3 regions of the Paenibacillus sp. FSL R7-0331 genome follow, and region 3 is predicted to be linked to each of the others. Evidence: predicted binding sites of a transcription regulator. Region 3 holds the regulator's gene; each other region holds the start of a gene.
What was found. The regulator Rex, encoded in region 3, represses fermentation and respiration genes when NADH is low (regulators of the CRP and FNR family bind a similar motif). The targets are predictions, from matches to a motif close to TTGTGAAATATTTCACAA.
Positions count from the first base shown of each region.

Region 1 (9,901 bases), 2.4 Mb from region 3:
TAGAAAAGGGAATCGGCAACATTGCCGAGCATAACCGGATTATTCTGGAGACCGGTACGCACCGTGATTTTGGCAGTATGAGAGTAGAATCCTTTGCAATCTCTCATGATGCAGCGGAGCCGGTAGGCTATAACTTTTATGACGGGAATGAGAAGCTGTGCGTAGCAACAGACCTTGGGTATGTCAGCGATAAGGTGAGGATGGCGCTCGAGGGCTCAGACGTGCTGGTGCTTGAAGCCAATCATGATATCGAGATGCTGCGGATGGGGCGTTACCCGTGGAATACGAAGCGGCGGATTCTCGGTGATATGGGCCATCTGTCCAATGAGGCGGCCGGTGCAGCTCTGAGTGAGATTCTGACCGGACGGACCAAGCGGACATATCTGGCACATCTCAGCCTGGATCATAATATGATAGACCTGGCCAGAATGTCGGTGCGCGGGGCAATGGAGGACCGGGGCTGCTTTTACAAGGACAGCGAATTTAAGCTATGCAACACTTACTATGACAGGCCTACGCCATGGGATAAGGTGAGCCAGCCATAAGCCGGTCAAGCTCAGCCATTTTACGGTCAAGCTCCTGCCGTGAGAATAAGCCCTTGTCGATCATGAGTTCAATAAGCGCGCTCTGCACCAGCAGTATATGATAGTGTTCGTCCTTCAAATCACCGAGTTTACCGATAAATTGGACAAGATCCATACTGGATGAAAAAGATTCCATACATTCTACTCCTTTCCGGATTTCCTGGTAACAACAGTTAAATATTTCTAGAAAATTGCTTCAGAAAAAATGCGGGCGGCAAGCCTGCTTATGATACAATTATAAAGCGCAGACAGATAGAGCTGCGTTCATGCAGTACTTCTATTATTGTAGTCTTTTAAGCTGCAAAATATTCCTGAGACTAGCGGTATTTTTGGTGGTATGTTGCAAGAAACAGGTTGTCCATGCGCTTATAAACCGTATCTTTGGCGGTATATAAATAAAGTGAAACCTTTTAGCCTTTTCCGGAGTCTAAGAGAGAAGCGAGAAGCTCGGTCGCAGTTGCTTGGCGTTCAGTCTTGAATGCAGTAGCAATAGAGGGGAGAGGATGTACCCGTGGGATTGTTTGATGATGATTTCTATTCAACGAAAGTGCCGCGCCGCAAACGGAGAGAGCTGGAGGAGAGCAAGGTTCTCACCAGCCGTAAATGGACGGTGCACAAATCCCGCCGTACGATGGCGACATGGCAGGTGTCCGTAATCAGCTCAGCAGTCAGTGCAGTAGTTGCCGTGCTTCTGTTCAGCTTTGTTACAGGCCAGTTCACTGACGAGAAGGAAGCTTATGTCCCGCAGGTAGTACAGAACGTTACTGCAAGCAGCGGTGATCCGTTTGAACGGATTGTTCAGGCTGCCGCACTGGTGCGTCCTGCAGTCGTGAGCATTATTAACCATAAAGAAGATAACGAGGAACTAAATATTCTCGATGAATCCGCACTCGGATCGGGAGTTATCTATAAGAAAGACGATAATAAGGCCTTTATTATTACCAATAACCATGTTATTGAAGGCTCGGGTAAGCTTGAAGTGGTTACCGTGGACGGTGTGACCCACAAAGCATCCCTGGTCGGCGCAGATAAGGTTACGGATATTGCCGTGCTGTCGATGGATGCCAAGGATGTCACAACCGTAGCCCAGATCGGCGATTCCTCCAAGCTGCGGCTCGGGGAAACCGTTATTGCAATCGGCAACCCGCTCGGGCTCGGGGATACCTTAACCTCCGGGATTGTCAGCTATACGGAGCGTACTATTCCGGTATCGCTCAATCAGGACGGGGTCTATGACTGGGAGCAGGAGGTTATTCAGACTGACGCTGCAATTAACGAAGGCAACAGCGGAGGGGCACTTGTTGATCTGAACGGCAAGGTCATTGGAATCAATACAATGAAGATCTCTGATACCGGCGTGGAAGGGCTGGGATTTGCCATTCCGGCCAACCATGTGATCCAGACAGCTGATGAGCTGGCAACGAAGGGCAAGATATCCCGTTCCTACTTGGGCGTCTATTCTGTTGATTTGAACAATCCTTATGTTCCGCTTGCTGAAGATCAGGTGAAGGAGCTTAATCTGCCTGCTTCGGTCAAAGAAGGGGTAGTTGTTCTTGATGCCGTCGGTCCGGCTGAGGCGGCGGGGCTCCAGTTCAATGACGTGATTACCAAGTTTGACGATCAGTCTATTACTTCGACCTTATCGCTGCGCAGGTATCTGTATGAGCAGACAAAGATCGGTGACGAGCTCAAGATTACCTATTACCGGAACGGGGAAGTGAAACAGGCTACTGTGAAACTTCTTGAGAAGCCGGAGGAATAAAATCAGCAAGGCCTGTATATAATGAAGAGGCAGTCATGAAAGAGCGAAGCGGCCCGGCCGTCCTGAGCAAAACTTTTTTTGGGACGGCTCCGTTTCTTTCGTTTCAAAGCTAAATATCCGGGGTAATAAGGTCTATACCGATTCAAAAGTTAGAATTTAACCCTTCTGGGAGCCCTTACATTGGAAAGTGTACCTTATAAGGGAAAATACGGAGATAATCGGATACAACAGCTTGCCTTTGTTTCGCGGGTGTGGTAACATGAAAATATTAATACATCTGATACCTAATTCTCGTATTGAAAAGGGCTGTCAAATGGAATACAACCCTTTTCAATGTGTGAATTTTTTCTTTGTTTGAAGATAAAAAGAACATATTAATTTAAATTTGTGGAGGTAACACACATGCAAACAGGTACAGTTAAATGGTTCAACGCAGAAAAAGGATTCGGATTCATCGAAGTTGAAGGCGGAAGCGACGTATTCGTACACTTCTCCGCTATCACTGGCGAAGGATTCAAAACTTTGGACGAAGGCCAACGCGTTGAATTCAACGTTGTTCAAGGCAACCGTGGACCACAAGCCGAAAACGTTGTAAAACTGTAATAATAGAAGCGCCGTCCCTGCTTACGTAAGTCGGGGCGGTCTTTTTTTATAAGATCAGATGTAAGTTCATCCTTGTCTAGTCACCTGATCTAAGCAGAATAATGCTGGGCACACGTTCTGTAACAAAGGATTTGTCAGTCAGCAACCTGTAAGAGCATCGTTAGATGCTTTTTTACTTGTTGTCTAGGCATGTGGCATATTAGGAAGGGAGGAATGGCAATGAACTACCGGAAAAAGCCTGTCGAGGAAATACCGGAAGAGAATACCGCAATCTGGGCCTGCACCAATGATGACTGTAATGGATGGATGAGGGACAATTTCGCATTTGAACATGCGCCTTCTTGCCCCCTCTGTCATGCTCCGATGGCACGTAATATGAAGATGCTGCCGCAATTGGTGAATTCCAACGGCGATCTGAAATCACTGAAGAAGGGTATTTCCATTACCTAACCATCACCTTTTATAAGTCAATCTAAAATAGAATGATGAACAAATCCAAGACGGTGAAACCGTCTTATTTTTTTTGCTTTCTAACTCGAATATTGTGATATTTGTCACAAATTTATTAAAGTTTTGCGCAAAACCCGGCCTTTAATGTGATATATGTCACACTTTAATCCCTTCATTTTTGACAGAATAGACGTATTGAATGGGGAGAGGGAAGGGGAGAAATATGGATATAGTAATGCTGTCGCGTATACAATTTGCGTCGACGACGATCTTTCATTATTTCTTTGTACCGGTATCGATTGGCCTGGCTCTGATGATTGCGATCATGGAGACGATGTATGTCAGAAAGGGCAACGAAGAGTACAAAAGAATGGCACAGTTCTGGGGGAAGCTTTTCCTTATTAACTTTGCAGTAGGTGTAGTAACAGGAATTCTACAGGAGTTCCAGTTCGGAATGAACTGGTCTGACTATTCCCGCTTTGTAGGTGATGTGTTCGGAGCTCCGCTGGCAATTGAAGCACTGCTTGCCTTCTTCCTGGAATCAACCTTTATCGGAATCTGGATCTTCGGCTGGGACAAGGTTTCCAAGAAGATTCACCTGCTGTCCATCTGGATGGTGGCACTGGGAACAACGCTGTCGGCGTTCTGGATTCTCACAGCTAACTCGTTTATGCAGCACCCTGTCGGGTTCGAGATTAATAACGGCCGGGCTGAGATGAATGATTTTCTGGCTCTGATTACTAACGGACAACTGCTTGTTGAATTGCCGCATACCCTGCTGGCTGCATATGCAACAGGTGCGTTCCTGGTAACAGGGATCAGTGCTTATAAAATGCTGAAGAAGCAGGATGTGCCGTTCTTCAGAAGATCCTTTGAAATTGCAGCCATCGTCGGGATTGTATCCTCTGTAGGTGTTGCTGTTGCCGGTCATGCCCAGGCACAATATCTGGTAGAGACACAGCCAATGAAGATGGCGGCCTCCGAAGGTCTTTGGGAGGACAGCGGTGATCCTGCGGCGTGGACGGTTTCCGCTTTTATTGATCCGGTCAATAAAGTGAACTCGGGCGAAATCAAAATTCCATACCTGCTCAGCTTCCTGTCCTACAGTAAATTCTCCGGTGATGTTAAAGGGATGAATACGCTGCAGGCTGAATATGAAGAGGCGTATGGACCGGGCAATTATATTCCGCCTGTACGGACTACATTCTGGAGCTTCCGGATTATGGTTGCCGCCGGCTCACTGATGGTAGTGTTTGGCCTGTATGCGATGTACCTGATGTGGCGTAAAAAGATGGAGCGTCCAAACACCTGGTTCCTGCGCTTCATGTTCTGGGGGCTGCTGCTTCCGCCTATCGCCAATACGGCAGGCTGGATTATGACAGAAATCGGACGTCAGCCATGGACCGTATTCGGCCTGATGACGACAGAAGACAGTGTATCGCCTAACGTTTCTGCAGGCTCCGTTCTGTTCTCGGTGATTACGTTTAACGCTATTTATGCCATTCTGGGCATTGTTCTGGTTGGATTGTTCATTAAAGTAATTAAAAAGGGCCCTTATAACATGGATAACGATCACGGCGTAGACCATGACCCGTATAGCAAGGAGGGAACCACGCATGCTTTCTCTTAATGAATTATGGTTTGTGCTGATTGCGGTTCTGTTTATCGGGTTCTTCTTCCTTGAGGGCTTTGACTTCGGCGTCGGCATGGAAACTCAGATTCTGGCTAAAAATGATACAGAACGCCGGCTGCTGATTAACTCGATCGGCCCTTTCTGGGATGCGAATGAAGTATGGCTGCTGACGGGAGCCGGAGCCATGTTCGCCGCCTTCCCGAACTGGTATGCAACACTGTTCAGCGGATTCTATATTCCGTTTGTATTCGCTCTGCTGGCGCTGATCGCCCGCGGTGTCGCCTTTGAATTCAGAGGCAAACGCGATTCGCAAGTCTGGAAAAAAACCTGGGATGTCTGCATCTTCTTCGGCAGCTTCCTGCCGCCGTTCCTGCTGGCAGTGGTCTTCGCGAGCTTCATCAAAGGGCTGCCGATTGACGGCGACATGCAGATGTATGCCGGATTCTTCGATATCGTTAATCCTTATACAGTAGTAGCAGGACTTACAGTCGTTATGCTCTGCCTGGTGCACGGACTGATGTTCACTACACTTCGCACGGTTGGCGATCTGCAGGTGCGGGCCCGCAAGCTGGGCCGGACACTGCTGATTCCGCTGGCGGCACTGCTGACTGCTTTTGTTGTTATGACTTATTTCATGACCGATATCTTTGAGCAGCGCGGAACCTTGCTGATGATTCTCGTAGTAGGAGGAGTTGCCGCTTTTGTACTGTCCGGTTATTTCATGAGCAAGAAGAAAGACGGCTGGGCGTTCGGAATGACGGGTGCTGTAATGGCACTGTCTGTACTGTCCGTCTTCGTAGGACTGTTCCCGCGTGTGATGATCAGCTCTATTGACGAAGCATTCAGCCTGACGATCACCAATGCCGCATCCGGCCAGTATTCGCTGAAGGTGATGACCATTGTCGCGCTGACCCTGCTGCCGTTCGTGCTTGGTTATCAGATCTGGAGTTACTTTATTTTCCACAAACGGGTTCACGAGAAGGAGCATCTTGAATACTAATGGATAAAAATTTGCTTGGGTATAAAGGAGTTAAGCCGGTCTTTCTGATCGTAGGCTTCCTTACCCTGGTGCAAAGCCTGTCCATTCTTCTGCTGGCTAAGTCGCTGGCTGAAGCTGTCTCGGCGCTGTTTGCGGGAGAACCGCTGAAGGAACAAGGGGCAAGAATGCTCTTGTTCCTTCTTGCGTTTCTTGTGCGCCATGCCTGCGCCATGCTGATGAGCCGTGTCTCCTACCGCTTCGCGGAGACTACCGGCAGCAGCATGCGGAGACAAATGATGGATAAGCTGTTCCAGCTGGGACCAAGGCTGGCGGGCGACCGGGGAACAGGTACGCTGGTTACGATCGTGCTGGAGGGTGTGACCAAGTTCCGCACCTATCTGGAGCTGATTATTCCAAGAATGGTAGGCATGGGCGTTACACCATGGCTGCTGCTGGCTTATATCTTCATGCTTGATACATCGAGCGGGATCATTCTAACCTTAACAATGCCGATCATTATTATATTTATGATTCTGATCGGAATGACGGCGCGCAAGCAGATGGACCGCCAGCTGAAGTCCTACCGGACACTGTCCAATCATTTCGTCGATTCCCTGCGCGGGCTGGAGACGTTGAAGTTCCTCGGGCGCAGCCGCAGTCACAGCGGAAGTATTGCCACAGTCAGCGACCGGTACCGCTCAGCAACGATGCGCACCCTTCGTGTCGCGTTTCTGTCATCGTTTGCGCTTGACTTCTTCACTATGTTATCTGTCGCTTCAGTCGCTGTAAGCCTCGGCCTGCGGCTGATTAATGAAGAGATGACCCTGGTTACCGGGCTGACTATTCTGATTCTGGCACCGGAATATTTCCTGCCGGTCCGGCTGGTGGGCGCTGACTTCCATGCTACGCTGGACGGCAAGGAGGCCGGTGAAGCGATGAAGGACATCATTGACCGTGAGACGGTGAAGGCTGAGCCGCTCACGGCTGAAGGGCATACAGCAAACAAGCCGCTCCAGACGGGGGGATTTAACTGGAAGCCTGGCAGTACTCTGGTCCTTGAGGGTATTGGTGTCCAGTATGAAGCAGACGGCATTTCGTCACTGGCAGAGGTAAACCTTGCCTTCGCTAGTGCTGCAAAGATTGGAATTATCGGGGAGAGCGGTGCCGGTAAGTCGACGCTGGTCGATATTCTGGGCGGGTTCCTGCACCCGACCTCAGGGAGTCTGGTTATTAACGGAAACCGTGTCAGTGCGCTTACGGACGAGGAGTGGCGTAAACAGACAGCATATATTCCGCAGCGGCCTTACATCTTCAGCGGAACGCTGGCTGATAATGTGCGGTTCTATTACCCGGAGGCAACGCTTGAGGATGTAGCTGCAGTTGTTAAGGCTGCAGGGTTATCACAGCTTGTCTCGTCATTACCGGGCGGATTAAACGAAATGATCGGCAGCGGAGGACGGTCGGTCAGCGGGGGGCAGGAGCAGCGCATTGCGCTTGCCCGGGCACTGCTCAGCAGCCGTCCGGTTATGCTGCTCGATGAACCTACAGCCCATCTTGATATTGAGACGGAATATGAGCTTAAAGAAACGATGCTTCCGCTGTTTGAGGGGAAGCTGGTATTCCTGGCGACCCACCGGCTGCACTGGATGATGGATATGGATCTAATTATCGTTATGCAGCAGGGCAAGGTGGCTGAAGCCGGCACACACCGTGAGCTGATTCAGCGCCGGGGTGCTTATTACGGGCTTATTCAAAGCCAACTGGAGGGAATCCATTGAAACGTGAAGGATGGTTTGCTCCCTATGCTTCCAGCTACTTTTGGCGGTTTCTGCTGATTATCATTCTGGGGGCGCTGACGATCTTCTCAGCTTCGTCTCTGATGTACACCTCGGGATTCCTGATCTCCAAGTCATCCATCCCGCCCGAAAATATTCTGATGGTCTACGTGCCGATTGTCGGTGTACGTACCTTCGGGACAAGCCGTGCAGTCATTCACTATGTGGAGCGTCTGGTCGGACATGATACAATTCTGCGCATTCTGTCCAAGATGCGTATCAGGCTGTACAACATCCTGGAGCCGCAGGCGTTATTTCTGTCCTCGCGCTTCCGGACAGGTGATATTCTCGGTATGCTGGCTGATGATATTGAATACCTGCAGAACGTGTATCTGCGCACCGTGTTCCCGAGTATTATTGCTCTGCTGATTTATGCAGCAGCAATCATTACCCTGGGTACCTTCGATTTGGTGTTTGCCCTACTGATGGGATTGTATATGCTGGTACTGGTAGTTGTCCTGCCGCTGATCTCGCTGCTGTTCACGCAAAGACGCCAGCGGCAGGTCAAGCAGGAACGCAACCGGCTCTACCAGAAGCTGACCGATGCCGTGCTCGGCATGGGCGACTGGATGATCAGCGGACGGCAGGCCCAGTTCGTGGCCACCTATGAGGCAGATGAGCGGGAGGTTGCACGCACGGACGGGGCGCTGCGCAGCTGGGCACGCCTGCGGATGTTCATCGGGCAGGCTGTAGTGGGCGTTGCCGTACTGTCGATGCTGTACTGGTCGGCTGGAGAATTTGCAGACGGCGCCATCGCCGGTACATTGATTGCTGCGTTCGTGCTGGTAGTCTTTCCGGTTGCCGACGCCTTTCTGCCGGTGTCTGAAGCTGTCGAGAAAATCCCGCAGTACCGAAATTCTTTGGAGCGCCTGAATGGTGTAGAAGAGGCGAAAGGAGCTGTAATAACCCCGGCAGCTTATGAGGCTGTAAATGCCAAGGCCGCAGCACAGGCCCGGGGAATTCTGGCTGCCGGACAGGCTCGTATTGAATTAAAGTCTGCCGGCTACCGCTACACTGCAGATGCTGCCTGGTCGGTGCAGAATCTGAGCCTTGACCTTCCGCAGGGCCGGAAAATTGCGGTTATCGGCCGCAGCGGGGCAGGTAAATCGACGCTGCTGAAGATGGTTCAGGGTGTTATTGCTCCTGCCGCCGGTTCAGTGACCATTAACGGAGTGGATGCTTCGGCCTACGGTGAGCAGATTCCGCAGCTGATTGCCGTGCTGAACCAGAGCCCGCACCTGTTCGACACTACGGTAGCGAATAATATCCGGCTCGGTGATCCTGAGGCATCTGAGGAGAGTATCCGTAAGGCCGCAGCGCTGGCGAAGCTGGATACGCTGATCTCTTCGCTGCCGGAAGGATACAACACTCCGGTACGCGAAGCCGGGCAGCGCTTCTCCGGCGGCGAGCGCCAGCGGATGGCCCTCGCCCGGATTCTGCTGCAGAATACGCCGGTTGTCGTGCTTGATGAGCCGACGGTAGGTCTTGATCCGCGGACAGAGCGCGAGCTGCTGGCGACCATGTTCGAGGCGATGGCCGGCAAAACGCTGATCTGGGTTACACATCATCTGGTCGGTGCAGAGCAGATGGATGAGGTTATCTTTATGGAAGACGGCCGGGTAGAGATGCGCGGCACTCACGCCGAGCTAATGGAGCGTGAGCCGCGTTACCGCAAGCTGTACGAGCTGGACCGGCCGGTTCAGTTCATGGATGCAGACGCCCCGGAACAGGCATAGCATGATACAAAAAGAAGCTCATCCTTCCCGGATTGGGGAGGCGAGCTTCTTTTTGTGCATGAATCTACAGACCGAATTCTGCGGTTACCCAATCCTTGAACATGGTATAGTCCTTCTCCACCTGATTGGCATAGCCGAAGGCCCATTCGGCAATATAACGGGCGAAGCCTTCCTGATCAGGCCCCATGGCTCTGGAAATCTCATGCTCGCTATGATAGTCGAGGATTCCCTTGTCGACATCCGCATCGGCGCGGGCGTGCATTTTGGCGGTCAGGCTGCCCATTAGCTCAAGTACCTTGGTCAGTTCACCGGCATCCGT
Region 1 covers NZ_CP009284.1:6,884,408-6,894,308, reverse strand. Annotated here, with positions in the region: gene R70331_RS30005 (MBL fold metallo-hydrolase) at 1-545, shown strand, start outside; gene R70331_RS30000 (hypothetical protein) at 514-720, opposite strand; gene R70331_RS29995 (S1C family serine protease) at 1,096-2,346, shown strand; gene R70331_RS29990 (cold-shock protein) at 2,749-2,949, shown strand; gene R70331_RS29985 (cold-shock protein) at 3,169-3,399, shown strand; gene R70331_RS29980 (cytochrome ubiquinol oxidase subunit I) at 3,623-5,029, shown strand; gene cydB (cytochrome d ubiquinol oxidase subunit II) at 5,016-6,032, shown strand; gene cydD (thiol reductant ABC exporter subunit CydD) at 6,032-7,789, shown strand; gene cydC (thiol reductant ABC exporter subunit CydC) at 7,786-9,582, shown strand; gene R70331_RS29960 (DUF2252 domain-containing protein) at 9,647-9,901, opposite strand, start outside.
Region 1: a site for Rex is predicted at 3,492-3,509, ahead of R70331_RS29980 (cytochrome ubiquinol oxidase subunit I). Genes of this name have one in related genera too.

Region 2 (9,901 bases), 2.5 Mb from region 3:
TGCCGCATACGCAGGAACTCCGGCGGACAGCAGTAATAAAAGTGCCGTCAGACAAATAACCGGCGGCTTAAATAAGGTAAACCATCTTCTCAGGTTCATGTACAGCCTCCTTTTGTAACGCTGGTATTATAGTTAATTAATTCCATAAGTACGTATAACTTCTACTACGTTTCTACTGGAAATAGGGTGCAAATTTTTTCCTTTAATGGCCAGATGCACCTATGGTGCTGCAGTTATCGTTTTTCTGTCTGGCCTTCATCCTGCTTAAAGCAATTAGCCAGCTTGCACCAAGCTCTAACGGACTCCAGCGCTCTTATCTCTGCTGAATATTCCTTTTTGCCAGGCTAACGGACCCCAGTGCGCTTATTCACCGACTTTTGCTGACTTAATCCCCAATTTGGGAGCAATAAGGGCATTACGGTCCGTTAGATTATGAAAATGCTTCCCACACAGAAATTAAAAGCTGTACGGTCCGTTAGCAGCATTCGGATTGCGGACTGAACAAAAAAACCTGCCCCCGACAAGGGAGCAGGCCTTCTATCCAATACAAACCTTATTTCAAGCCCTTCCAGACCCAGCTTTCAACCTCCGGCAGGTCAATGCCTTCTTCGCGGATAAAGGCATTGTGCTTCTTGACCATGGCATCCATTTCAGCCGCGATGGCAGAATGCTCGGCAGACTCCGGCAGGCTCAGTACAGCTTCCTTCGTCAGATCGAAGCGGTCCATCTGGTTCAGCACGCGCATATCGAATGGAGTGGTGATGTCACCGTTCTCGCGGTAGCCGTGCGCATGCAGATTGTGATTGTGACGGTCGAAGAACAGATCCTTGATCAGGCCTTCATAGCCGTGGAAGGCGAAGATGACCGGTTTGTCTTTTGTGAAAAATTGATCAAACTCTTCGTCGGATAAGCCGCGCGGATCGAGCTTCCGGCTTCTCAGCTTCAGCAGGTCCACTACGTTGATATAACGGATTTTGAGCTCAGGCAATTTCTCATGCAGGATGGAGATGGCCGCCAGGGCTTCAATAGTTGGCTCTGTACCTGCGGAAGCAAAGACCACATCCGGTTCTCCGCCCTTGTCAGTGCTTGCCCAGTCGATAATCTTCAGCCCTTTATCAACCAGCTCCTGTGCCTCTGCTACACTGAACCATTGCGGACGCGGATGCTTGGAGGAGACGATCAGGTTGATCTTTTGACGGTCATTCAGCACGGTGTCGAATACAGCCAGCAGGGAGTTCGCATCCGCCGGCAGATATTCACGGATGAATTCCGGTTTCTTGTCAGCCAGATGGCCTAACAGGCCCGGGTCCTGATGAGTGTAGCCGTTATGGTCCTGCTGGAATACAGTCGAGGTTGCCACAACATTCAGGGACGGGATATCAGCACGCCAGCCCTGATCGGTTGCCTTGCGCAGCCATTTGAAGTGCTGGGTAATCATCGAATCCACCACACGCAGGAACGCTTCATAGCTGTGGAAGAAGCCGTGGCGTCCGGTCAGCACATAGCCTTCCAGTAAGCCTTCTGCCTGATGCTCCGACAACTGGGAGTCAATAACACGGCCGTAGGAAGCCAGGAATTCATCGTTTGGTTCAATAACCTGATCCAGCCATTGGCGTTTGGTCACTTCAAACACAGGTCCCAGACGGTTGGACATCGTTTCGTCCGGTCCGAAGATCCGGAAGTTGCGGTTAGGCTCATTACGCAGGACTACCTCTTTCAGGTATTTACCGAGAACGGCCATATCCTGTGCTACCACTTGACCCGGAACAGCATTGTCCAGCGCATAGTCGGCAAAGTCAGGCAGGTTCAGATCTTTGATCAGGTTGCCGGCATTGGTTACAGGATTCATACCCATACGTCTGTCGCCGGTAGGCAGGATTTCGGCAAGTTCAGCGTTCAGGCGGCCGTTCTCATCGAACAATTCTTCCGGTCTGTAGCTGTTCATCCAATCCAGCAGGGCTGGTGCATGCTTCATATTCTTCTGGTCCACCGGAATCGGCACCTGATGGGCACGGAACGAACCTGTATTAGGCACGCCATCCCACTGCGCAGGTCCAGTCCAGCCTTTAGGGGAACGGAAGACGAGCATCGGCCATACCGGACGGGTAAGGTCGTTATTTTCACGCGCATTTTTCTGGATAGCTGCAATTCTTTCAACGATAGTATCGAGGACCTTCGCCATTTCCGGGTGCATTTGTTCAGGGTCTTCGCCTTCAACGAAGAACGGCTCCCAGCCCATGCCTGTGAAGTAGGCGGTAATTTCTTCTTTCGATTGACGGGACAGGATGGTCGGGTTGCTGATCTTGAAGCCGTTCAAGTGCAGAATCGGCAGCACAGCGCCATCGGTTACAGGGTTGATGAAACGGTTGGAGAACCAGGAAGCAGCCAGCGGTCCGGTTTCTGCTTCGCCGTCTCCGACAACTACAGCCGAGATCAGGTCCGGGTTATCCAGAATAGCTCCAGCGCCGTGGGATAAGGAATAACCAAGCTCTCCGCCTTCATGAATTGATCCTGGAGTTTCTGGAGCAGCATGGGAAGCTACGCCGCCCGGGAACGAGAATTGCTTGAACAGTTTTTTGAGACCAGGGATATCCTGGGTAATTTCCGGGTAAATTTCGGTGTAGCTGCCATCCAGATAGGAGTTGGACACCATAACCTGGCCGCCGTGGCCCGGTCCTTCTATATAGAACATATTCAGATCATATTTGGTAATAACGCGGTTGAGGTGCGCATAAATGAAGTTCTGGCCGGGAATCGTTCCCCAGTGCCCGATCGGTTTGATTTTAACGTCAGCATCCTTCAAAGGTTCTCTTAACAACGGATTATCCTTCAAATACAGCTGCCCTACGGAAATATAGTTCGTTGCCCGCCAGTAAGCGTCCAGCTTCTCCAGATACGTTTTTGATGAGTAATCAACACCCATGGTCGATAATCCCATTTTCTCCACTCCCTAATTGATTGTATTTATTATTGCCAATCTTTTCTCTCTACAGGTACATCATACCTCTGATAAAAATAAATACAACCTTTTAGACAAGTGATACGGTCCAATTTTGTGAAATTTTGAACATAGTATGAAATGTGCAGGTAATTGTCTGGGAAAACGCTCTTCCGCTATGTCTTTCGCCAGTTTTTTACATTCACCGAATCCTAAAGGCTATTTGTTAGAGGATGATTACTGTTATGTTGATAACAAAAAGGCCCGGGAAAATTCCCGGACCTGCGCTTAAGTAACCGATACAAAGGTATTAAATTTCAGATATTTGTAGTGGAATCTCATATGGGAGAATTCAAGCGGAGTACCGTTATCAAGAAAGAAAATCCCCTCCATGATGCTGACAGGCTCATTCGGCGCCAGATTAAGCAGCTCCTGGTCACCCGGCTCGGACGGTTCTGCAAAAACAGACAGGAAAGATTTGGTCACCGCCAGATTACGCGAATCCTCCAGATAATTAAAGATCGAGCCTTCGATAATCGTCTGATTGAGGTCCTGAACAATTTTGATCGGGATATAACCGGTCTCAATCATGAACGGTTCATCGTCGAACAGACGGAGCCGGACGATCCGGTATACGAAATCATGGGGCCCGAGGAATAAATCCCGCTGCAGCTCTTTGGTTGGAGGGATGACCTCGAATTTCAGCACTTTGACTTTGGGCCTCGTGCCATGCATCTGGAAATTGTCGGTGACTCCCAGATTGGAGCCTTCATAATTAAAGATCGATTCATTTTTTATGTACAAGGGATTGATAAAGGTGCCTGAGCCCCGTTTTTTGAAAATAATGCCGACACTCTCCATCTTGGCGAGTGCGCGTTTGATTGAGCTGCGGCTGACCTCATACGTCTCACTAAGCGTACGTTCATCCGGCAGGCGCATATCCGGGTAGGCTCCGGCAAAAATTTTCATTTTGAGGTCATCAATAATCTGCTTGTAGACAAACTGTGTCATGAAGTACTCCCTTTCAGGTCTGCTGTCACTTCGTAAAGCTTACTGTTAACTATAGCATAAACAGCGCCTCTATCATACAGCCTCACCCGCTTAATCACAGCAAAAACCCGCAGCCGGAACTCTGCCGGCTGCGGGTTTGCTGTATCGCCATTCCATACGCTGCAGCTGCTCAGTGCACGCTTTGCGCTTCATCAAGCTGCTGCAGCTGCTCTATCTGATGCAGATGGTTGAGCAGCTGCTGATAATGATCGGCTTTTTGCTGGACAGCCATTACAAGCTTCTGGAACTGGTCGGAATCCTGTCCTGATTTCTCCAGAATACGCAGCAGGTCGCCGTTGATCTGCTCGACATCCTCCATGCTGCTCTCCTGTGACACCTGAATTTTCTCCAGATGCTCAAATACCTCTTCCTCCGCCTCCACAATCTCGTTCATAAATACGGTTGACTGGCTGATCCGCTCGGCCGTTTCGGCCATCGCCCTGGTACCATCAGCGGATTTGCTGTGCAGCTGCTCCATTACATCGGTCATTCCTGTGAGCGAGCCCATAATTTCTTTTACATGGCTGCGTGTGCTGTCGGCAAGCTTACGAATCTCACTTGAGACAACGGCAAAGCCGCGCCCATGTTCGCCCGCCCGGGCTGCTTCAATCGCCGCATTAAGCGATAGCAGATTCGTCTGCTCGGCGATTTCGGTAATGAATCTGGCAAGCTGTTCAATGCTGGTGAAATGCCGGCGCAGCTCTTCGTTCAATGTAACGAATTCCGTAAATACCGCCGATGCCTTCTGCATTTCGGCAGCAATCTGGAGGTTGGATTCCTTGGCAAATTCGATTTTGTTGGAGGAAAAGGACAGGCTGCCGTACATATCATTGATCAGATTCTCAGTCAGTCCGCTGTTCGCCTTCAGATGCTCCAGCAGCTGCTGGGTTCCGCCGACCTGCGTGATTAATTCCCCGCCACCCGCCCGCAGAGCTGCAAACTCCTCGACCATTCGTCCCTCCTGCTGAAGAATAGCCCCGGTTTCGCGGCGGATCTGCTCAGCCAAAGCATAGGCGTGAATACCGTAAGATACAGGTGCAGGTACAGCGGGTACAGGCGCGGAGTCAGCTTCAGTAACTGCTCCTGCAGGTATAGCGGCTTCCGGAATCATGATCTCATGATCTGAATATGATGTTTTCCAGAAAGAGCGCAGTTTATTAATCCATTCCATTATGATTCCCCCTATTCAACCAGCAGCAGTATCATTGTCTGGTTGGCATGCTTTTTATAATATTGCTCTCCGTAGCTGATGAAGCCTGTAGTGTTGCCGCAGAAGCTGAGCATCTTCTCATCGAACGCCGCCCACAAGTTATCTCTGGTGAACAGCTGGTCCCGCAAAGTACAGTTAATGTTGAGCACAAAGGAAGGCTTGTACGGGCTTGTCTCCAGAGTCTCTTCAAGCACCGCCAGCGGATCTGCCGAATTAAGCACCTCAACATAAGTACTGGACATAATCTGACTGTAAAAAGTGACGGACTGATCGGGATTCACTGTCATCGGGGAAGATATGATCAGATCATCGGCATACCTTTTACCCAGCGGATTGCTAAGGAAATGCCGGTCCAGCTCTCCTTCCGGAACGCCCAGCGCGCGAGCATATTCCGCAGAAGCCGGACGCCCGTTGAACGAATACACGGTTCTCGCGAACACATCAGCTTCTGTAACCAGCAGCGTATTGCCGGTCGGGACATAAATATTCTCTTTAACCAGTGTGGTGCGAACAGACATGTCGAAGAATACGCCAAGGTTCTGAACACGGCGGCTGCCTATGAAGATATAAGCCTCTCCGTTCTCATCATCCGCAGCACTTCCGCCAATAACCTTGAAATCCGGATCAACGAAGAACAGTGAGGAAAGAATCGTCTCCTCCATCCCCGCTGTTCCGTCACACAGCAGCAGCAGAAAGGCATTGGCGTTGTCCTTTACCTTAAGATAAGCGGCCTTCAGCCTGGCACTGCTCAGAACGGGCGGCTGCACAATTTCTGTAATCTCGGCGATAGAGGTATCATATTCAAAGCCGGTAACAACGCCGCTCCGGTAGCCCTCTGGTGTATACTCTCCTTTGGTCGAGCAGAGCAGAACACGCGGCGGAGCCAGCGGAGACAATTGCCTGACAGCAGCAGCTGAAGCAAACAGCACCAAGCCGCGGCTGTCACCCAGTACTTCCAGATGACGCTTGGCTTCGTCCAACGTGAGAAACGATAAAGCTTTCATTATGTATAACAACCTTTCTGTGCGGGAAGCTCCCTTATAAACTTTTCTAATAAACTTTTCTAAAAAATTAGTTTTAATTTTTGATTCTATCTTATGGTTAACCAAAGTATCTTACCTGTCTGTGAATAATGTCGCTTTTTGTTGCAGCAAGTCTGATTGATAACTGTCAGGAGCGCTGTTCACAAAGCTTCACAGGTTGAGCATACTCCCGCAAGCTAGTAATATGGACATACTATGGCGACAGCCTGGAACGATTCTACTATGTAAAAAGGAAGTGTAAAGCATGACCTACTCTCAACGTTCAGCACAGCCGGGCGCCTCATCCGATTATGCTTATTTGGAGTATCAAATCAGCCAGGCACAGGAAGCATTGGTACATGCGGAAAAAGACGGGGACGCGGAGCTTGCCGCCGCCATCCGGAAAAAGCTGGCCGGGCTGGAGGATGAGCTGGAGCAGCTTGAAGATTAAACTGACACCTGGAAAACTAGCAGAACAACGGGCAGACTAAGCTTGGGGCCCGCTAGGGAGAATAGGAAGTTACCCGGCTATATATAGAACGTCATTAAGAGACTAACAAACCGTCTCCTGTTCCTGCCTTAGGTAAAGCGTTGAGCAGCGGATGGATCTCCCTTGCCAAAGCTCTAACCTTAGTCAGTCATTTCGGAGCCAAATGAGTTTTAAGTGTAGTTTGTGCAATTAAAACAGGGGATTTCAGTCATTTTAAGGAGATAACTGTATTCTGTACATCTATTTTTCGCAACAAAGCCGGTTCGGGGCGTTTTCGGCAAATATAAATGTATAGAGTGCAGTTAAAACCTGCAGCGAAGATAATTAGCCTAGTTTAGTTGCAAAAAGTACAGTTATTTCAACCCGGCTCATTCATGATGCCGTGCCATTACCTACGAAACAGGGCAAGTGCATCACCGAGAAGAAGGAGAGGCGGACGCCTTTATAGTGGGATTTTTCCTTCTAACAGCACCGCCAGAAGAGCAAACGAGTGGGCTTCCTTGCGACCAAAACAAAAAAGGCTATCCCCTGGTCATGCGAAATGACCGGAATAGCCTTTTTTGTGTGCTTTTGCCGCCTAACTTATCAGTTGCGGATTAAACCAGCTTGACGAGGCTGTAATTTTTCTTGCCCTTGCGGACGATAATGAACTTGCCGCCAATGGCGTGTTCAGCGGTAATGTCAACTTCCAGTTCACTAACGCGCTCGCCGTTGATGGAAATGGCGCCCTTGGTGATATCCTCGCGTGCCTGGCGTTTGGACGGCTCGATGCCCAGATCAACCAGCCATTCAACGATATTCTTCGATTCGGCGGAGGCGGTGAAGGTCGGCATCTCCTTGAAGCCTTCCTCGATCTCATCGGCAGTCAGGGAACGGATATCGCCGCTGAACAGCGCCGCAGTAATCCGCTTCGCCTGCTCCAGCAGCTCTTCGCTGTGCACGAACCGGGTCATCTCTTCTGCCAGCGCCTTTTGCGCTTCCCGTTTGTGCGGCTCGGATTCAACCTTGGCTGCAAGAGCTTCGATCTCTTCCTTGCTGAGGAATGTGAAGTACTTGAGGTATTTGATTACATCCCGGTCATCCGTGTTCGCCCAGAACTGGTAGAACTCGTAAGGGGTAGTTTTCTTCGGATCGAGCCAGACAGCGCCGCCTGCGGTTTTGCCGAACTTGGTGCCGTCAGCCTTAAGCATCAGCGGGATGGTCAGACCGAATGCTTTGGCTTCGTTGCCTTCTTTTTTACGGATCAGATCCAAACCGCTTGTAATATTGCCCCATTGGTCAGAGCCGCCGATCTGCAGCTGTACATCCTCATGCTTGTACAGGTGCAGGTAGTCGATTGACTGCAGAATCTGGTACGAGAACTCGGTGAACGAAATCCCGCTGTCCAGACGGCTGGAGACAACATCTTTGGCAAGCATCGTGTTGATGCTGAAGTTTTTACCGAAATCGCGCAGGAATTCAATGACATTAATGTTCTTGGTCCAGTCGTAGTTGTTGACCAGACGGACCTGATTGGCATCATCATCGGAGATAAACAGCTTCTTCATCTGCGCAGTCAGCGCATCCACATTCTCCTGTACCTGCTCCAGTGTCTGCAGGGAGCGCTCGCTCTGGCGTCCGCTCGGATCGCCGATTGTTCCGGTAGCTCCGCCGATCAGAATCACCGGACGGTGACCGGCCAGCTGAAAGCGTCTAAGCACCATAAACGGAATCAAATGTCCGATATGCATACTGTCCCCGGTCGGATCAACGCCGCAGTACAGCGAAACCGCCTTGCTCTTCGTCAATTCGCGCAGTCCTTCTGCATCCGTCTGCTGATTAATGGCGTCGCGCCATTCCAGTTCATCAATAATATTCAACATGTACAACCCCTTTGTTAGTGATCAGGTATGGTTAGTGTTAGTGAGATACGTTGGAGGGTGAGCGCCACCCGGTGGTACGGCCAAAAGTCCGCGGACCGCCAATCTCTGCATTTATGTCATACAGCCCGCCGGTCCGGCAAACGCAAAAAATCGCCCCTTGTCTATTCAGACACAGGGACGATTGAATTAACCGTGTTACCACCCAAATTGCACAGACAGCCTAAATCAGCCGATCCGTACCACTCATAAGCGAGTTATCGTTCGCTTCGTTCCGCTTGGCATTACCCAAGATACTCCAGAGTGTATTTCGCAGCCCTCGTGTGTACCGGGTTCCATCACCCCCCGGCTTTCTGTGACAGGGACTAAGCTGCTACTGCGCTCATTCAACGTATACAAACTATAAGATTACAGAAAGTATAGCCAATTCACAATTTGTTGTCAATCCGGCCGGTAACCGGATTAATATCAGGTATAACGCCAGCGGCCGCAGCGGAACCGACTATCCGTTGAAACATTTAGTTGCTGATCCGCTGTTTCAGCTAGTCTGCACTACCTGTCAGCCTTTGTCCCCGGCTTCATACGGTGCTTGCGGTAGTCGCCGGGCGTCACTCCAACCACCCGTTTGAATACCCGCCCGAAGGTAATCGAGCTGGTATAGCCAAGCTTCTGGGCGATGTCCTGCAGATTATCGCTGGTCGTCGCCAGCAGATATTCTGCGCGCTGCATCCGCAGCTGGGTCAGGAAATCGACGAATTTCATATCAAATTCCTCTTTAAACAAATGGCTGGCATATTTGCCCGAGATCTGGAACCGGTCGCTGAGATGCTTCAGCGATAAATCCGGATTATCGAAATTCTCTTCAATATATACCTTCATCTCGCTGATCATCGCCCGGTAGCTCTTCGATTCATTTACAGATACATAAGTCCGGTAAATTTCGGCCAGCCACTTCAGAATTACAGCATGCACCTGCTCAAGCGTCGCCTGCATTTCCATTTCGCTGTAATATCCCTGCAGGCCGGTCTCGGCGAACATTCTGCGCAGGCTGTCCGACAGCTGCCCAAGCTCGCGGTCAAGCATCTGGATCAGCATATGCAGCAGCATGTGGATCTCTTCATCCTTAATCTGATCGCTGCTGAACCAGCGGAACAGCTCATCCACCCGCTGCCGCCAGTTCTCGTCGGCAATCCGGAATTCACGGACGATTTCACTCAGCATCTGCAGATATTTGTAGGAATGCAGCGTGGAACGGTCCGGCAGGCTGTCGCTCAGTACAATCATGTCCCTGCCAAGGGACAGCTTATGCTGCAATGCTGTCTCCGCCGCGGT
Region 2 covers NZ_CP009284.1:2,027,967-2,037,867, reverse strand. Annotated here, with positions in the region: gene R70331_RS08405 (serine hydrolase domain-containing protein) at 1-99, opposite strand, end outside; gene R70331_RS08400 (phosphoketolase family protein) at 554-2,938, opposite strand; gene R70331_RS08395 (GntR family transcriptional regulator) at 3,227-3,949, opposite strand; gene R70331_RS08390 (methyl-accepting chemotaxis protein) at 4,119-5,159, opposite strand; gene R70331_RS08385 (FIST signal transduction protein) at 5,171-6,202, opposite strand; gene R70331_RS08380 (hypothetical protein) at 6,486-6,671, shown strand; gene tyrS (tyrosine--tRNA ligase) at 7,307-8,569, opposite strand; T-box leader at 8,743-8,968, opposite strand; gene R70331_RS08370 (helix-turn-helix domain-containing protein) at 9,122-9,901, opposite strand, start outside.
Region 2: a site for Rex is predicted at 3,054-3,071, ahead of R70331_RS08400 (phosphoketolase family protein). Genes of this name have one in related genera too.

Region 3 (9,901 bases):
TCTCAGCCTGGGTAATAGCCCATTTCTCCAGCTGTTTGTCGAGGCTTGTCTCGATCATTTCGTAGGAGTAGTCCAGTCTTTCAGCATTTTTCTCCACTAGTAATACATCCAGGCCTTTGGCTGCCAGCATTTCAGCAATCCCTTGACCCATTGTGCCACCGCCGATGACACCGATTTTTTTAAACTTCATTTAAAAGCCTCCATCCTTTCAGGTATCTATACTTTTGTATTGTACCTTGTCTGTCGAAAAAAATATGTAGCACGACATATAATAATATCTTAGCATGTCTGAAAAGTAAAAAAAAATAACCGGCATAAATATTTATGCCGGTAATTTTACACTGTCACGAAATTGACAACGAAATTGCTCTCCGGAGAGGACTTCTTCCTTCATAAGGATGTCAAGGGAGTAATCAAAGATGTTCCGTTGATGTTCCAGCAGATCACGAGTACGAATCATAAGCTCATCCAGTATTTTACTGTTTTCCTTCATAAGCTCTTCTGTGGTAACCATTTGCAGATTCGCGATGCCCAGTGAGGTGAGGCCGGACTTCATCATAGTCTCTACGATATTAAGCGCCTGGTCAAAATCACCGCGTGAGCCTGTGCTGCGCCCCCCGTAATACATTTCCTCAGAGGCCGCGCCCCCAAGCGCAATCATAATCTGATGCTCCAGATAATCCTTAGTATACAGGTACTGCTCTGTCTGCGGATTGTGCCGTACATAACCGAGTGCCTGTCCCCGCGGAGTCAGCGTTACCTGGCTTACACTTCCCGGACGCAGCAGCTCTGCCATAATCGCATGCCCCAGCTCGTGGATCGCCACCCGGCGTTTTTCTTCCTGGTTGGTTTCGCGGTCGGTTTTCTCACCCATCATGACCTTATCAATCGCGGAGGACAGATGCCGCTGCTCAACCTGGGTCAAATTCTCGCGCATCATATAAATGGCAGCCTCGTTCATAACACTTTCCAGCTGTGCGCCGGAGAAGCCGTAAGCCTCCTCGGCAATTCTGTCCAGATCAACAGCCGGATGCAGCGGCTTATTCTTGGCGTGAAGATCAAGAATTGACTTACGGCCTTTCTTGTCCGGCATATCGACCTGGATGTGACGGTCAAAGCGGCCCGGGCGCAGCAGTGCGGAATCCAGCATTTCTTTGCGGTTCGTTGCCGCAACCAGCAGGATACGCGGTGTATCGCTGTTATAGATCCCGTCCATCTCCGTCAGCAGCTGATTCAGCGTCTGATCATACTCACGCTGCTGTCCGCCTTCACGTTTACCCCCGATAACATCAATCTCATCAATAAAAATAATAGCACTCTGCTTATTTTCCTTAACAGCACGTGTACGGGCATCCTTGAACAGATCACGGATACGTCCGGCACCGACACCTACGTACATTTCCACAAACTCACTGCCTGATGCTGCCACAAATACGGAATTGGTATAATGAGCCGCGGCTTTAGCCATCAGTGTCTTCCCTGTTCCCGGAGGGCCTGTCAGAAGAATCCCTTTGAGCGGGCGGATGCCGAACTTGCTGATCTCCTCATGCCGGATCAAAAAGTCAAGCGCCTCACGCAGCTCCTGCTTTGCGTTATCCTGTCCGCCGATCTCTTCAAAGGTCAGCTTAGACGGTCCGTTCTTCTTACGCTTCTTGTCTGCTCCGGCATTAACAGTCAATCCGCCGCGCAGATGGGCAATCACCAGCAGAGCGGCAACCATACCGGCAGCAATAATCACCGGAACAATATTAATTCCGACAAAAGCCATAAAGATCAGCAGGACCGGCGCAAAACCGGCGAGGACTTCCTTCCAGTACTTAGGCATTATTCCACACTCCCATCGACCCGGGAACCCGCGGTAAAATGATGAATTTGCTCTGTTTACCGTCACTCAGGCTCACGTAGACGTTATTATCATCAATTTCTGTTGTAGCGGTCACGTCTTTATACTCTGTATTTTGTGTTTTGAGTCCGTCAAGCTTAGCCGGAATCAAGGTATATTTGCGGCTTTCCATCGCTTCTGCGACCGAAAACATCGCCTTTTCCCAGTATTCATCCAGCAGCTGGCTTGAGTTCTGGTCAACATCTAGTTTCAGCGTCCGGCCGCCCATGGCCGACTTGCCTTCTGTATTCACATACTGTACAAGCTCACGCAATTTGGTTCCCGGCTCAAGCTCAAGTTTCAAAGTAACTTCATTGCGGTTAATACTAATATGTGATTCATTGACTCCTTCATAGGATGATACAATCTTCTGGAGCGGCTCCTGCACAGCGAACTGGCGATAAGCATACCAGCCTCCAAACAACAGCGCAGCAGACAGCAGAGACGTTAACAGTACAGGCATAAGACGTAATTTCAAGAAACGTCCTCCTCTCAGATGTAAGCCAATCAATATATAATAGATTAAGATAGCATGTCTAGCGTTTTTCATAATCCGGCATGCTCTTTCGCATGTCTTAAGTACAAGCATTAGTATATCATAGGTGTATATACGATTCCGCAAAAAAATGTGAATATATTTAAAATTTTCGGTACTAATTATTGGGTATTACTTCTTTGCTTCTTTTTCATATCGGCAAAAAAGACATGAATGATAAGCTCATTCATGTCTTTTATTTGTGACTTCAGGCATATTCTGTTTAGTATTCCGTCTTATCTGCATTGCTATAGATATACTATAATCATCGGAAATGACAACTCTTTTGTATATCACACAAAGCATATTCCAGTATATTCGACCGTCTTATTGACTAGGCAAGCTATAGCCGTCCCCGATGGCCGTACCATCGGCAAAACGGTAGAACCGGTAATAGTACCGGCCCTCCTGCTTGTAAAAGACCTGCCACACATACTCCCCGTTAAATACGCCGGGCAGGAGCCGCCGGATGTCGGCACCGGGCAGCTCGGCAGCAAGCCGGTCCTGCATCTGCTGCTCGGAAGTGCCGCCGTCCAGCTCAGCCGCATACACATCGTTGTCGCCCCCTGCCGGCTTGCCGTCAAGTGTAAAGCGGACCCATACCATCAGCCTGGTGCCGGCCTCATTGGTGCCCTTAAGCACCCAATAGGCTGAGTTCTCATCCCAGACAGACTTTTGCGCTTTGGTCACTTCAGTCAGCCCTGCACGGGCTCTGGCCACTTCTTTGGCTGCGCTGCGCTCAGCCCACTGGTCCTTCATAATAAAGGCATAGAACTGCCCGAGTCCGAACAAAAGGAGCAGTACCGCGCTGACCGCCAGCGGAAGCCATTTTTTCCTTTTCCTCAAAATACAGCTCCCTTTCCTCTATATAACCTCTGTATCAATAACGGCAGCACCGCTTGTAACTAACCCTCTTACCGTTTGAGCAGGCTTTCGAAAGTCTCCTGCGCTTTGCGGCGGATCTCCTCTTCATCCAGCGTCAGGCACTGGCCGTCCTTCACCACCTGCTTGCCGTTAACCCAGACATGCGCCACGTCTTTTGCACTTGCTGAGTATACCGCGTGGGAGAGCAGGTCGGAATGAGGAAGAAGATGCGGCTGGTCAATGTCAATGGCAATAAAGTCTGCCTTCATGCCTGCAGCCAGGCGGCCCACATTAGCCAGATAGATGGAGGAGGCCCCGTATTCCGTTGCCATCAGCAGCGCTTCCGGTGCAGGCACAGCTGTCGGGTCACCGCTGACGCCTTTGTGGATCAGGGCGGCAAGCCGCATCTCTTCGAACATATCCAGATTGTTGTTGCTGGCTGCCCCGTCGGTGCCGAGTGAAACCTTGACTCCCGCCTTCAGCAGTTCCGGCACACGGGCAACCCCGCTCGCCAGCTTCAGGTTGCTGCCAGGGTTATGGGATACTCCGACATTGTACTTCGCCAGAATCTCAATTTCCTCATCATTCAGATGAACGCCATGGGCAATCAGGGATGGCCGGGTGAACATACCAAGCTTCTCCAGATGTGCCACAGGACGAAGGCCGTAATCAGCGACATTCTGTTCCACTTCATGGCGTGTCTCAGACATATGCGTATGCATCGGCAGATCCAGATCATGGGCTGCCTGTACAAATTTCATGAAGAAATCCGGAGGACAGGTGTACGGCGCATGCGGTGAGAGCATAGCTGTAATTCTGCCGTCCGCCTTACCGTGCCAGCTGCGCGCGAATTCTACAGCTTCTGCCAGCTTCTGATTCTGCACATCTTCAGGACACAGGCCGATCGCGCCGCGCATCAGTACAGCACGAATGCCGGAAAGCTCCGTAACCTCTGCTACCCGGTCCATATGATCGTACATATCAAGGAAGGTTGTTGTTCCGCCCTTTAACATTTCCAGGACAGACAATGCTGTTCCCCAGTACACATCATCACCGGTAAATTTCGCTTCCATCGGCCACATTTTTTCCTGCAGCCAGGTCTGAAGCACCATATCGTCACCATACCCGCGCAGCAGTGACATCGCTGCATGGCCGTGGGTGTTGACCAGTCCCGGCATGAACAGCAGGCGGCTGCCGTCAACCGTCAGAACGCCCTCTTCGGCTGCAGGCTTGTCTTCCCCTATGTATGTGATCAGATCATCCTCTATAGTCATATAACCGCTCAGGACAGGCTTAAGCGAGCCCGGCACAAGAAACCGGCCGTTCACGATTATGGTTTTATTGCTGCTCATCTCTTATTTCGTCCTTTCCGTCATGCAAATAGTAGGCCAAGCTCTGCAGATCCGTTGTAAAATCAGCTGCATGAATACGTATCGTCGGCGGGGTCTTCAAAATAACCGGCGCAAAGTTAAGAATGGCTTCAATGCCCGATTCCACCAGGATATCAGCAACATTCTGCGCTTCGCTGTCGGGTACCGTAATAATACCGATCCGGATTCCCTGTTCACGAATGGTCCGGCCCAGCTCCTCCATCGGCTGAACGGTCAGGGAGTTGATCTTTTGTCCCACTTTAGGAGCGTAGGAATCAAAGATGGCTGTTATTTTCATTGTATCCTTAAGATAGGCATTGTAGTTTGAAAGGGCATGGCCAAGGTTACCGGCTCCTACCAGCGCAACGTTGATCTGCTGGTCAAGCTTGAGGATGTGACGGATTTTTTCGATCAGATAAGACACATCGTAGCCGATGCCCTTCCGGCCGAAATCACCGAAATAAGCCAGATCCTTGCGGATCTGAGCCGGATTAAGATCAAGCTTCTGTCCCAGCTCCTGGGAAGAAACGGTTGCAATTTCACGCTTCTGGAGATCATTCAGGAAACGCAGGTACACAGGGAGCCTGCGTACGACAGCCTCTGATATTTTGTCCGATTTCATGTATTCTCCTCCTAAATTTAGTCTTGCTCTGATGATGCTCAGATGTGTATGAAATCCGCATCCGTCCCCTTATCAATCAACGGGAGACGGAGGCGGGCTCTGGACAATAAATAGATAATGACGCAAAGTCTTTATGAAATGCCGCCTTCCAGCCATTCCTCAATTCTCGGAACCATCTGGTCGGTCAGCATATGCTCCATCTTGGGTCCGGGCAGCGAATAGAGGAAATACTTTCCGTAGTAAGACTCGATTACCCTGGTATCATATACAATGACAATTCCCCGATCCTGAGCGGTACGAACCAGCCGGCCGAAGCCCTGCTTGAAGCGGATAACCGCCTGGGGAACCGACAGCTTCATGAACGGATTCTTTTTCTGCGCCTGGAGCAGCTCTGACTTGGCCTCTGCAAGCGGGTGGTTAGGCGGCTGAAACGGAAGTCTCACAATAGCCAGACAGGTAAGAGCATCACCGGGAATATCCACGCCTTCCCAGAAGCTGCTGGTGCCCAGAAGTACGGCTGCCGGACTGTCCTGGAACCGCCGGATCAGCTTGCTGCGGCTGCCCCCTTCAATTCCTTGTCCAAGTACGGCGATATCCTCCGAGGACAACGCTTCCTTGAGCGGATCGTAGACCTGCCTCAGCATCTTATAAGAAGTAAACAGCACCAGCATGCGTCCTCTCGTTGCAATTGCCGCTTCTGCCAGCGAATGCACAAGCTTGTCAACAAACCGCGCATCCCCCACACTGCCCTTAATACTCGGAAAATCACGCGGAATAACGAGCAGTGCCTGCTCACGGTAATTAAACGGTGAAGGCAGCAGTGCCGTCATCAGCCTGTCCTGCTGCGCGGCTTCGCCCAGACCAAGATTATCAATCATAAACTGAAAGGATTTATCCACAGACAGCGTGGCCGAGGTCAAGGTTATACTCTTTTTCTTATCGAAGAACAGCTCCTTGAGCTGGGTGCTGACATCCACCGGAACAGCATACAGCTGCAGTGATTTGCCGCGGTAGTTGCTGCTGCCCTCCATCCAGTACACAATATTCTCGTCATTCAGACCCATGAAGAAGCGGATCTGCTCCCGGATGGACGTCAGGTCCTTGAACAATCCGCCGATGTCGGTAACCAGGCTGTCTGAGGATGACTGGCTGTCGGTATCACGCATCTCACTGAGCATCTTGTCGCCCCTGCGGATGATATCGCTGAGGCAGAGATTCAACGTATTCTCCAGTGCAGCCAGCTCTTCCCAGTCCCTCGGCTTTTTGCCGGGATGCAGGCGTGACACCAGCTGCCCCGCTTCTCCGGCTGCCGCATCACTGCGGTCAGGCAGCAGGCCGAACAGCTTGTCGCTCAGCACATCCCATGTCTCCTTGACGGTCAGCAGATCCGGATAGATCCGGTCAATGACGCTGCTCCATTCGGAAGCCTGCTCGCTTCCTGAAGACTGCAAAGTCTGGCGCAGCGCCGGAAGCTGACCGTTCTTACTGTCCTTATACAGCCGCGTGAGCGTATGGGCTACTGTAAAATACTTCATCTGCATGCCCAGATGCTTACCGGCCACATCCTCCAGATGATGCGCCTCATCAATGATAAGATGCTCGTAGGCAGGCAGCAGCTGATGCCCGGCCTTCACATCTGCGAACAGCTTGGAATGATTCGTAATGACTACATCGGCAATGCCCGCTTCATGCTTGGCCCGGTGATAATAACATTTCCGGAACCACGGGCAGGCCCGGCCCAGACAGGAATCAGTGTCGCTGGCGACGCTCTCCCAGAAATCGCCGCCCCGGCCGCTTAGATTCAGCTCCTCGTCGTCGCCTGACTGTGTCTGGGTAAGCCACACAAGCATTTGCGCTGCAGTGAGCGATTCTTCCCTGGTGCTCACGAAGTCTTTATTATTTATTTTATGTTCAAACTTGCGCAGACACAAATAGTGCCCTCTTCCTTTAAAGACGGCAGCCTTGAACGGAAACGGAACCACTGTGGTCAGGAGAGGGATATCCCGCTCGCGCAGCTGATCCTGCAGGTTGATAGTATGTGTGCTGACCATTACCTTCTGATCCGTGCGCACACTGTGATAAATTGCCGGCAGCAGATAACCCAGCGATTTGCCGGTTCCGGTGCCTGCTTCAATCAGCAGGTGCTTCTCCTCCTGAAGGGCGGTCTTTACTTCACCAATCATAATCTCCTGCGCTTCACGCGCCTCATACTGCGGCAGCGTATCTTTCAGGCGGACCGTTACCTCGGACATATAGTCCTCAAAGGATACATTCTCCAGAGGGCTGCCTGAACCCTCTTCGCGGGGCGGAGCAAGCTCTGCCCAATCACCGACAGCCAGCGCCAGCTGACGGTGAAACGTAAGCTCACCCTCCGGCTGAAAGGTCTCCATCTCCCGCTCGTGCAGCAGACCGTCAAAGTACCAGGCCAAATCGCTGTCCTCACCGGCAAACAGCTCATTAAGCCGCTGAATCGTCAGCAGCGGAAGGCTGTACAGCTCATCCAGGCATTTAAGCAGCGCAAGCGCAGTAGCGAGCGCATCGCTGTCCGCCTGATGCGGACGGTCATGCGTCAGGCCGAAATGCGCGCTTACTGCACCGAGCTGATACGTGGAGAGCGACGGAAAGCATATTTTGAGAAAATCAATCGTATCGAGAATTCTCCCCTGAAAAGGCAGATAACCGCAGCGGTCCAGGGCATTCTGTAAAAAGTGGAAATCAAAGGCGACATTGTGCCCTACAAGCACAACATCGTCGAGCAGCGGGACCAGCTCCATCATCATCTCATCCAGCTCCGGCGCATCCGCAACATCATCGTCGGTAATGCCGGTCAGGCCTGTAATAAAAGGAGGAATCGGTGTTCCGGGCTTGACATAGGACCCATATACCCGGGAGACGGTCCGGTCTTCTTCTATAATGGCAAGGCCAACCTGGATGATCTCACCCACAGATTGGGTTCCCGTAGTTTCAAAATCAAGCACGGCAAATTTCATTGTAAGTTCTATTCCCTTTCACTTGAGACTCCTTATCAGCATAACAGAAGTTACGTAAAAAGGCGATGCAAGCCGCTTGTTTCAAGTGGATGCACCGCCTAAATAAAATGGCTATTATTACAAAAGCGAAACCAGCTGGTCCCCGAACTGCAGCTTTCCGCCTTTTTTGCGGCAGACCTCCAGATTGATGTTTGGCTCCGGCAATGCCGGATCATGCAGCAAAGACAGACCAAACAGCTCACTTGCTTCATGGAAGCGTTCCTGGGAGGCCCTGATGCAGCCTAGCGCATTATAGACCATAGCCTTAAGCTTGCTCTCACGGATCAGGGCAAGCATATGATTCAGGTGGGCCCAGGCCGCATCTCCTTCGCCTTCCTGCAAATAAGCCATAGCCAGATACAAGCGGGCAGCCAGACTGTCCGGGTACCTCCCGATCACCTCCTGGAACTGCCCGATGCATTTGCCGTACATCAGCAGCTTATAATAACCCTGTCCCCTGACGAAAGATTCCATAGCCAGCTCAGGAGCCTCCTGCTGCGGCATGTCATCCTCAGGCTCAAGCTGCAGCTCGGTCTGCTCCCTGAACTCACTCAGCTTCTCGGCAAAGACCAGCCACTCATCCATAACTTTATCGCTAAGCCTGTGAAGCATGTTGTACTTACGGATCAGATCATTCCGGGACTCCCCCTCCGCAGAAGGGTAGTCACGGGCAATCTCCTGGAGCATCTTGTTCATTTCAGCAAATAAATGTTGAAACATGAGGACATCCCCCTTTACTGAACATGAAATCAGCCTAAGCTTGCCTGCCTTCATTTTTCGCAAAGTCGGGGCCGTTCATCCCTGCCATTGATTACATGGCTTATTTCAAGCGGATCAGGCGATTGTTGCGTGCAATTCGTGGTCAGCCAGTTTAACCGGCTTGTTGTCAGCATCCACAAATACAACCGTAGGCTTGTGTCCGGACAGCTCTTCGGAGGACAGCATTGCATAAGAGATAATGATCACTGTATCACCGGGCTGTACCAGACGGGCTGCTGCCCCGTTCAGGCAGATGACGCCGCTGCCGCGAGGGCCCGGAATCACGTAGGTTTCCAGACGGGAGCCGTTATTATTATCAACAATCTGTACCTTTTCGTTCTCGAGCAGATCGGCCGCTTCCATCAGATTCTCATCGATCGTGATGCTGCCGACGTAATTCAGATTGGCCTCTGTCACGGTCGCACGGTGGATTTTAGATTTCATCATATGTCTAAACAAGGGCGGGTACCTCCTTTGGAATAAATACATTATTATCAATCAGCCGGGTTCTGCCGAATTTGACAGCCAGTGCAATGATAATCTCTCCCTGGACAGCCGCCAGCGGAGAATCCTCCCCCAGCATCTCCAGATCAGGAAAAGACAAGATCTCCGTATAATCAATCACAGCAAGCGGAGCAGCAGAGATTTCCGAAACCAGCAGCTTTTGCGCTTCACTCACAGTGCGCACCGATCCTTCTTCCATTGCCTGGCGCACAGCCCTCAGGGAACGGGAGAGCACAAGCGCCTGGCTGCGCTCCTCTGTAGAAAGATAGACGTTGCGCGAACTGAGCGCCAGCCCGTCATTTTCGCGGACGATCGGACAGGCAATAATCTCTACAT
Region 3 covers NZ_CP009284.1:4,527,437-4,537,337, forward strand. Annotated here, with positions in the region: gene R70331_RS19430 (3-hydroxyacyl-CoA dehydrogenase family protein) at 1-190, opposite strand, end outside; gene R70331_RS19435 (AAA family ATPase) at 323-1,825, opposite strand; gene R70331_RS19440 (hypothetical protein) at 1,818-2,360, opposite strand; gene R70331_RS19445 (cell wall elongation regulator TseB-like domain-containing protein) at 2,745-3,263, opposite strand; gene R70331_RS19450 (amidohydrolase) at 3,332-4,633, opposite strand; gene R70331_RS19455 (redox-sensing transcriptional repressor Rex) at 4,620-5,273, opposite strand; gene dinG (ATP-dependent DNA helicase DinG) at 5,405-8,263, opposite strand; gene R70331_RS19465 (tetratricopeptide repeat protein) at 8,381-9,022, opposite strand; gene panD (aspartate 1-decarboxylase) at 9,137-9,520, opposite strand; gene panC (pantoate--beta-alanine ligase) at 9,513-9,901, opposite strand, start outside.